Linked DNA regions of Pseudobacter ginsenosidimutans. Each later gene encodes a partner of the first gene's protein in a complex. Links are inferred from orthologs where the notes say so. Each region holds a gene or a part of one and is shown on either strand. Other genes may lie near its edges.

Evidence for each region. The genes of interacting proteins can lie anywhere in the genome.
Region 2: the proteins of FSB84_RS27990 (region 1) and meaB are in contact, whole or in part, in a crystal structure (PDB 8DPB), measured with the Methylorubrum extorquens proteins. The link is inferred for Pseudobacter ginsenosidimutans from one-to-one orthologs. Residues at the interface, in SOR27001.1 of Methylorubrum extorquens: Glu577, Glu578, Asn579, Asp580, Gly581, Arg582, Arg583, Arg585, His596, Ala604, Ser605, Ala608, Asp609, Gly611, Phe612, Asp613, Val614, Asp615, Ile616, Gly617, Pro618, Leu619, Glu625, Arg628, Gln629, Val631, Glu632, Asn633, Asp634, Glu661; in SOR26638.1 of Methylorubrum extorquens: Arg20, Ala21, Ala24, Arg25, Thr28, Ser32, Arg33, Arg34, His37, Thr98, Gly99, Gly100, Ser101, Ile102, Leu103, Lys106, Thr107, Ala110, Ala113, Ile114, Asp115, Arg116, Ala118, Phe119, Ile120, Arg121, Pro122, Pro124.

Annotation. Positions count from the first base shown.
Region 1 is NZ_CP042431.1:7,179,054-7,183,856, reverse strand. What follows is about bases 922-3,740. They hold FSB84_RS27990 (acyl-CoA mutase large subunit family protein), read right to left. Parts: upstream 3,200-3,740; coding sequence 1,643-3,199; downstream 922-1,642. Other genes in these bases: FSB84_RS27985 (DUF7935 family protein), read right to left, coding at 3,222-3,740; FSB84_RS27995 (GNAT family N-acetyltransferase), read right to left, coding at 987-1,541; FSB84_RS28000 (amidohydrolase), read right to left, coding at 922-942. Also shown: more of FSB84_RS28000, read right to left, coding at 1-921; more of FSB84_RS27985, read right to left, coding at 3,741-3,767; FSB84_RS27980 (HesB/IscA family protein), read left to right, coding at 3,830-4,174; FSB84_RS27975 (DNA alkylation repair protein), read right to left, coding at 4,181-4,803. UniProt on the Escherichia coli protein: Catalyzes the interconversion of succinyl-CoA and methylmalonyl-CoA. Could be part of a pathway that converts succinate to propionate.
Region 2 is NZ_CP042431.1:1,437,917-1,441,852, forward strand. What follows is about bases 993-3,936. They hold meaB (methylmalonyl Co-A mutase-associated GTPase MeaB), read right to left. Parts: upstream 2,947-3,936; coding sequence 2,038-2,946; downstream 993-2,037. Other genes in these bases: FSB84_RS05855 (BACON domain-containing protein), read right to left, coding at 993-1,486; FSB84_RS05860 (DUF6814 family protein), read left to right, coding at 1,727-1,945; FSB84_RS05870 (glycosyltransferase family protein), read right to left, coding at 3,012-3,881. Outside these bases: more of FSB84_RS05855, read right to left, coding at 1-992. UniProt on the Escherichia coli protein: Binds and hydrolyzes GTP. Likely functions as a G-protein chaperone that assists AdoCbl cofactor delivery to the methylmalonyl-CoA mutase (MCM) ScpA and reactivation of the enzyme during catalysis.

The sequences.
Region 1 (4,803 bases):
GATCCGCTCATGCGTTTCCTGTTGCATTTTGCTGTCGAGGGTCCGGATTGTGCCTTCGAGCATCGCTTCCTCGGGCATGATATTCGGACGAACGCCGCTGTTGAATTTCCCTACAGTGATCACCACCGGTGCTTTGGGTAATTCTGATTGACGGCTTACGATGGTTTGCAAACCATTGATGATGGCGGTAGCTGCCACTATAGGATCTACGCCTTTCCAGGGCTGTGATCCATGTGATTGCTTTCCTTTCACCTGGATGGTGAACCAATCGGATGAGGCCATAAAGGCCCCGGATTTGTATTGAATTTTTCCTACTTCAATTTCGGATTGAATGTGCATACCAAAGATGGCGTCCACTTTCGGATTGTCCATTACTCCTTCTTTCACCATCAGCGCCGCGCCGCCTTCTTCATCACCTGGAGGGCCTTCCTCAGCGGGCTGGAAGATGAATTTAACGGTGCCGGGAACATCTTTCTTTATCGACGATAGTAGCTGTGCTGTGCCGAGTAACATGGAAATATGGGTGTCATGTCCGCAGGCATGCATTACGGGAACCGTTTGTCCCAGGTAATCTGCTGTGACAGTTGATTTGAAGGGGAGGTCTACTCTTTCTTTTACAGGAAGCGCATCCATGTCTGCACGCAAAGCCACAACAGGACCAGGTTTGCCACCTTTTAGTATCGCCACTACGCCGGTTTTGGCGATGCCTGTCTGCACTTCCAGTCCGAAGGAGCGGAGCAGCTCGGCCACATAAGCGGCAGTATTCACTTCACGGTTGCTAAGTTCGGGATGCTGATGGATATGTCTTCTCCATTCGATCAGTTTGGGTTTGAGTGATTCCGCTTTTGCGTGTATGGCGGCAGTGCTCGGTTGCGCTACAACGTTAGTTAAACTGGTGACGAGAAATAGGAGGGTAGAGGCGATTGCCAGGAGTTTCTGCATGAGCATTCCAATTTTTGGTACGCTGAAAATAATCAAAAAATGTATCAGCTCCAATCCCATAGTACAACAGCCCATTCGTCCAGTTCATCCTGGTGGACATGGATGGTTTTGAAACCAACACGCTCATGCGCCCGTATGGAGCGGAGGTTTCGGGTAGCGATCTCGGTAACGATGCAGTCGAAACCCTTGCTGTAACTGGTTTTGTGTTGTTGGTAAAGCGCATCAAAAACGCCTTGTCCGCGCCAGGCTTCGGCTACACAGATCTGTCCCATTACATAAAATCTGTATTCGCTCAACAGACGTCCATTCCAGGGTGTTTGATCGAAGGAACTGAACATGGGTGCCAGGTCCGGAACGATATGGCTGCATTCGCGGGGCATGGTGAGTGCATAACCGGCCAGTTGATCTCCGTCTACAGCAATGATGCTGGGTGCTATATCGTGCATTTGTTTCAACACCGGAAGAGTGTGCTGAAGGGAGACGAAGCCTTGTTGTTGCTGGGTTTCAGCGGAAATGTTGGTGCGCAGATTTTCCGCCTGCAGTTGCAGGATCTGTTGCAGTTCTGCGTCTGTACTGACGGTGGTGGTATGGTAAGCCATACGGTAAATTACAGAAAATGCGGGTAGAATGTTCGCCGGAGACAAACGAACAGAAGTTAACCGCGGCAACGCGAGCCGCCTGGCATACGCGGCTTTTATTGTTATCCCTTGTATTCTCCAAACACTTCGCGCAACGTATCTGCGATCTCTCCCAGCGTGCAAAGGTTCTCCACTGCTTCCAGCACTGCCGGCATGATGTTCTCGCCATTGGTGGCGCGGTCGCTCAGCAATTGCAGCATCTGGTCAACACGGGCGGGATCACGCCGGTTGCGCAGGGAAGCCAGCTTTTCGGATTGCAGCTGACGGATGGAATCATCTATTTTGAAAAGGGGGATGGAATCAGTTTCATTCACCTGGAATTTGTTCACGCCAACGATGATCTTTTCGCCGGTTTCGATCTCGCGCTGGTAATTGTAAGCGCTGCGCGCGATCTCGTCCTGGATGAATCCCTGTTCAATGGCAGATACACTGCCGCCCATGGCATCGATGCTATGGATCAGTTTCCAGGCCTGTGCTTCCACCTCATTGGTGAGGGCTTCCACATAGTAGGAGCCGGCCAGCGGGTCTACGGTATCGGCCAGGCCGCTTTCGTAAGCCACGATCTGCTGTGTGCGAAGCGCGATACGTGCGGCCTCTTCTGTAGGCAGGCTCAATGCTTCGTCATAGCCATTGGTGTGAAGCGATTGCGTGCCGCCCAGTACGGCCGACATGGTCTGAACCGTAACGCGGGCAATATTGTTGAGCGGTTGTTGCGCCGTGAGGGTGCTGCCGCCGGTTTGTGTATGGAAGCGAAGCATCTGCGCTTTCGGATCGGTAGCGCCGAGCTCCTTCATCATCTGCGCCCACATGCGACGCGCAGCACGGAACTTGGCCACTTCCTCAAAGAGATTGTTATGCGCATTGAAGAAGAAAGAAAGTCTCTTTCCAAAAACATTAATATCCAGTCCTTTTTCCAGCGCAGCTTTCACATAAGCACGACCGTTACTCAAAGTAAAAGCGATCTCCTGCACCGCTGTACTGCCTGCCTCACGGATATGGTAACCCGAAATGGAAATGGTATTCCATTTTGGGACTTCCATGCTGCACCATTCAAATATATCTGTGATGATGCGCATGCTCGGTTTGGGTGGATAGATGTAGGTGCCGCGTGCTGCGTATTCTTTGAGGATATCGTTCTGGATGGTGCCTGAGATCTTTTTGAGATCGGCGCCCTGTTGTTTGGCGAGTGCTGTGTAGAAGGCCAGCAAAATAAAACCAGTAGCGTTAATGGTCATGGAGGTTGACACATCTTCGAGCCTGATGCCTTTGAAGAGGGTTTGCATATCCTCCAGGCTATCGATGGCCACACCTACTTTTCCTACTTCACCTTCTGCAAGGGCATGGTCGCTGTCGTACCCGATCTGTGTAGGCAGATCGAAGGCAACGCTGAGGCCCATCACACCCTGTGAAAGGAGGTAGTGATATCGTTTGTTACTTTCTTCCGCGGTGCTGAAGCCGGCGTACTGGCGCATGGTCCAGAGTTTGCCGCGATACATGTCCGGCTGAACGCCCCTGGTGAAAGGGAATTCTCCGGGTTGTTCGCTCATCGGCACGGGATCGGTATACAATCGTTTTATCTCGATTCCACTATCGGTAAATACTTTCTTTTCTTCTGACATAGCAAGCAAAATTTAGCACTCTTTATTTCATCAGTTTCTTCGCTTCAAAGCTCAGCACATCTGATACAACAGTGTGCAGTGTTGCTTTGGGATTCTGCACAAGCATTTCCAGGAGGGCATGATTGAGATCCTGCCCGCTAGCTTCTGCGGGAAGGAAGCTGGCCACCTGGTTGATGATGAGAATATTCTGGTCTTTGAGGTTACGCACTGCATCCCATGATTCTGCTGAAACATAGATCTGCTGGGTAACATTATGTTCAAATTCCTGTTTGATATTCATAGTGAGCAGGGATTGCATTTCCCTTGCGCTGAGACCAGGCTGGTTCACGCGGCTGATCAGGTTGGGGAGAGCGATGCGGTCTGTGAGCAGGATCAGGCGCTCATAGGCTCCCAGCTGGAGGCCCTGGATATTGGCAGCCTGTTTGTCGTTTTCCGCAATACCGGCTTTTTTCTTCTCGATCAGGGTTTTCACTTCCTTTCTTTGCTTCCAGAACATATATGCCAGGGTTCCGCCAAGGCTCAGGGCGATGGCGAGGGAAAGCACCAATTCCGTGGTCGTTAAAGTCATTAAGGGTCGTTTTTAAGTGGGACAAATGTAATAAAATAACGGGTAGTCGTATTTTTGTATTTATGGAAACGAAAAATGCATCTCCTCTGTTGTTCACGCCCGGCGCCATTGCAGAAATCAAAAGACTGATGGGTGAACCGGGATTCGATACCAGCCTCATGCTCCGGGTGGGCGTGAAGGGTGGCGGTTGCTCAGGATTCAGCTATTTGCTGGGCTTCGATCAGAAAATGGACAGCGATGCAGTGTATGAATACGAAGGGCTGAGCTTTATCATGAACCCGTCACACGGGCTCTACCTGACTGGTATGCAGATCGATTATGAGAATGGATTGAATGCAAGAGGGTTTACGTTTGAAAATCCAAATGCGAGCAAGACCTGCGGATGCGGGACTTCTTTTTCTGTGTAGGTCTCGCTAACACTTTATCGTTTTCTTCTTTTTGCCGATAGTCCCCCTGTCTTTTACTTTCAGGATATAGTCGGGTGAAAAGGGCACTTTGCAGGCTGTCCCGTTCATATCCACACTTACCACGCCGATCTTTCTGCCCAGCTGGATGGCTTCTGCCGTTAATGCGGGAACGAAACTACCTGCGGCGATGATGAAACCGTTCATGGTATAACGTACACGATTAGGGGCTGTCTGGATTTCCTCTTTTACCTGTTCCATCAGATCTCGGATAGCGGCAATATCAAGTTCTGCATCAGGCTTAAGAGATAATATACCTGCCAGGGTGTTCCAGCCTGCAGCTGCGATAAGTTCTTTTTTGGAGGCGATCCATTTCAGGCCCAGGTTCCAGGCTTTCGGATGTTCAGAAGCGACCCAGGGAACGATGTATTCGCTGAGGGCGGGAGAATTGGCATTGTCCATCCAGTGCTGTAATTCCTTTTCGCTCATTTGGGCGCCATTGGCCATGAGGCCGGCGAGGTACATGGCGTCTGCGTTGCCGGTATTGTACAACTCCATGGCGATGGACTGCGTATCTCCCTTTATTTCTTTTTGCAGTTTTTTGATGTCTTCCACTTTCACGCCAAACAGCG
Region 2 (3,936 bases), 5.7 Mb from region 1 along the record:
TTACAAAAACATTTTCATCGTTCATACCCACTCCGGGAATGGTATTGTCCATCTGCCGCTTGCCACAAACGATGAAACCTGTTCCACTATTTATCATTCCTCCTGCAATGGCAAACCGGTTATGATTGATGGTTGTTTGCCAGACCAGGATACCCTTATCATCAGTTTTGATGAGCCAGGGTTTGCCGATTGTATTGGGATTGCCGGCTGCATCGCCGTCGATGCTGGTAACTGATCCTGCCAGCAGGTAGCCCCCATCGTTAGTGTTGAGGATATTCGTTCCATACTCAGTATTGGCGCCGCCATAGAGGCGAACCCAGGAAACAACGCCACTGCTATTGGCTTTGAGGAAGAAAAGATTCTTATTGCCTGCTCCGGCAAAATCACCATCGGTACTGCCTGCTTTACCGGTGAGCACGAAACCGCCGTCCGTGGTAGCCAATATGCAATTGCCTTCATCCCAGCCAGTGCCGCCATAGGTTTTCTGCCAGAGCAGATTACCATTCACATCAGTTTTGAACACCCAGGCATCATCGTTTCCTTTGAGCCCGCTTACATCTCCATTGTTACTGCGCGTAACGCCGGCTACCAGAATTCCGCCATCGGAAGCAACCGTTACGCTCCTGGCTTCATCCTGGCCAGACCCGCCAAATGCTTTCTGCCAGAGTTTCTTACCATTGGCATCTGTTTTGGCCAGCAAAATATCTCCCAGTCCATGATTGGCCGCGAGGTCGCCATCCATACTCTCTGTATTACCAGCCAGTACAAGACTTCCATCAGTTGCCTTCGCGGAAGCAATGATCTCATCAAAGCTGCTGCCTCCATAACAACGGCTCCAGGGCCCCTGCTTCACATTGATCACATGTGCTGGAATACTGCTTAGTGCAGGCGTCACCGTTATAGTACCGGTCAACTCAACACCGGAGAAATTATCTGCCTTATTGATGATCTCAATTTTTGCATTGTTGCTGCCCGTAGTTGTGCCCAGCGTTAACCAGCTTGCCGTGGTAGTAATGGTCCATCCTATATTTGAACTGATCCTGAAAGAATCCAGTTCCTGCTCTATGCCAGCAATCAGCATGTCTGACTTATTCACAGAAAAACTACCGGCCTTACTTTGTTGTTTTACTGTAACCGGTTCCAGCTTTGAAGGCATTGATCCTCCATTCATACCCATGGGAATAATGGTGAATGTAGCTGTCCGTTCCGCATCAAAATTATCAGAACTGGTAGTGATCTGAATTTCATGATGGCCGGCAGCGCCTTCACTGACGTTGAACGTAAGCCAGGTAACAGATGGTGATATGGATAATGTCCAGTCCATGGTTGCATGTAAAGTGACGGTGGCTTTTTCGCCTTTTGAACCGCCCAGCGTAATGGAATTGGGTGTTACAGTTAGTTCCTGCTTTGCGGGAGGATTGCCTGACTTGCCGCAGGAAATGGAAAAAGAGATAAGGATCGCATACAGGAAAGTCTGCCGGTTCATAGTCTGCTTAGCGGTTTTAATAAAATAATAGTGATCTCATCCTATGTAGTACGTAGCGGGGCAGGATCAATTCATCCTGATCACAAACATAATTATCAGGTAGTGAAAAGTGGAAATAAATGCGACCAATACCTATAGAATCCCCAAATTCCTTTCTCAATGGTAATTTTTACCGGTTGCAAATACTATGTCTACAAATGGAATTGAGTTGTATTTTTGCATACCAATAATTCCAGGATCATGAAAACGTGGCGTAAGATCATCTTCATATTAGGTTTGGTTGTTATCTCAGCAGCAACCGCAACTGCGCAATGTTCTATCTGCACAAAAACCGCGCAGCAACTGGGTGAGAAGCCGGCCAAGGCTTTGAATACCGGTATCGTTTACCTGGCATTCACGCCGATTGCCATCATTGGTATTGTAGCATACAGGTGGTACAAGGGAAATAAAGCGGCATAATTCGGAGAACTCATTCAAAGCTTCAACACATTTTTCAATTCATCTTTGCAGGATGCGCCGTTGGGAATATCTCCCGGCAGGCAGTGAACCAATCAGAGCCAGGATTGCACAAAACGGTAGAGATTGAAATGCCCTTGTTGCAAAGCCGCTTCCACAGCTTCTTTCAATTGGTCTTTACTGAGTCCTTTCATTTTGTATTGTTGTATCAGGAACCAGGCGCGCTCCGTGAGCAGCCAGGGCTTTTTTGATTCGTGCACAGGATGCTGCAGGAAATTGGTGATCTTTTCGAAAAGCTTGTCCACCCCTTCTTTCTGCGAAGCCACTGTTTTCACCACAGCAATTTCATACTGATGGGTGGTGAATACAGGCGCCAGCATAAGGCGCAGGTTCTTCACAAAAAGATCAGCACCGGGACGATCGGCTTTGTTCACAACAAAAATATCGGCGATCTCCATGAGACCTGCTTTCATGGTTTGCACTTCGTCGCCGGCTTCAGGCACAACAACCACAACGGTGATATCAGCGAGACCAACAATTTCCACTTCGCTTTGTCCTACACCAACCGTTTCCACTATTACATAATCGAAGTCTGCGGCCTTCATCAGTTCTGTGATCTCGATGATCCTTGGATGCAGTCCACCCAGTGAGCCGCGGGTGGCGAGTGAGCGGATATAAACGCCGGGATGGTCGTACCACTCACTCATGCGGATGCGGTCTCCCAACAGCGCTCCAAAATTGAAAGGCGAAGACGGGTCTACACAAAGTACACCCACTTTCATTCCTTTGGCAGTGAGTACGCCGATCAGCGCATCCACGAGAGTTGACTTACCTGCTCCCGGAGGACCGGTAATGCCGATGATCTTTGTGTGTTCATTTTCCGGAAGTGAAGCCAGCAACTGGTCATAGCCTTCCACTTCATTTTCCACGTAAGAGATGGCCCTGGCCAGGCTCTTTCGGTTGCCGCCTTTGATCTTTTCCAGCATTGATGGCCAGTTGGTCAAGAGAGAAATATTTTATTCCGGTGAAGAAAATGATATGATATCTTATATTCGGCTGCCCGGCAGCGTTAGATCGCCCTGTAATTCCTGAAATCGAAGAAACGTTTACCGGTCTTCTTCTCGATCCAATACAATACCCTTCCTTTGAAATTGAATCTTTTCCGCGAAACATCCAGATCGATCTGCCAGTTACGGCTTGCAACGCGCGGCAACATAACCGTAGGATGTGTGCCGGTAAATCTTTCCAGGGAATCGAAATCTGAGAAATCGAAAAAATCCTGCTCCTGGAATTTAGCAGCTACATCTTCCTGCTCAGACCAGTACTGCATGAGATTGCGTTTCTTGGCCATCATCTGGTGCGGGTTCTTTACCCAACCATAATGATAAACAAATGCATCGATCTGCTTCACGTTCAGCTTTTCTCCATTGCGGCGAAAGCCCTGGGCGTCTTTGTAAGACTGAATGGATTTATCATTGCGGATGATGCGTACTTCCTTGTGGTACCATTTGCGGCTGTCGCCCACATAATCGTAAGTGCCATAAAAATGGAGATAGTTGAAGAGCAATCCCTCCACTCTTTTATCATCCTTATATCTTTCAGCGGCCTTTCTGATAGCAGCATGGTATTGTTCATGCACCACTTCATCCCCCTGGATATAGAAAGCCCAGTCGTACTCTTCGGAGATATGGCTGAATGCGTTATTGGTTTCGATGGCAAGGATCTCCCCGCCTTTTTTGGCTTTGGGATCCCAAACAGTTTTGACGATGCGGATCTTTTCTGAAGGAATATTTTCTATCAGTTGAAGCGTATCATCTTCGCTTTCTCCAACGGCAACGATCATCAGGTCAACTACCGGAAGGATGGAAGCGATGGCTTCCACAATGGGATAGTCGTTCATAACAGCGTTCCTGATAATGGTGAAACCGGCAATCTTCATAAAAACGTTTGGGGGATCAATGGGTGAACAATCAACTTTCTATTGGCGAAAATAA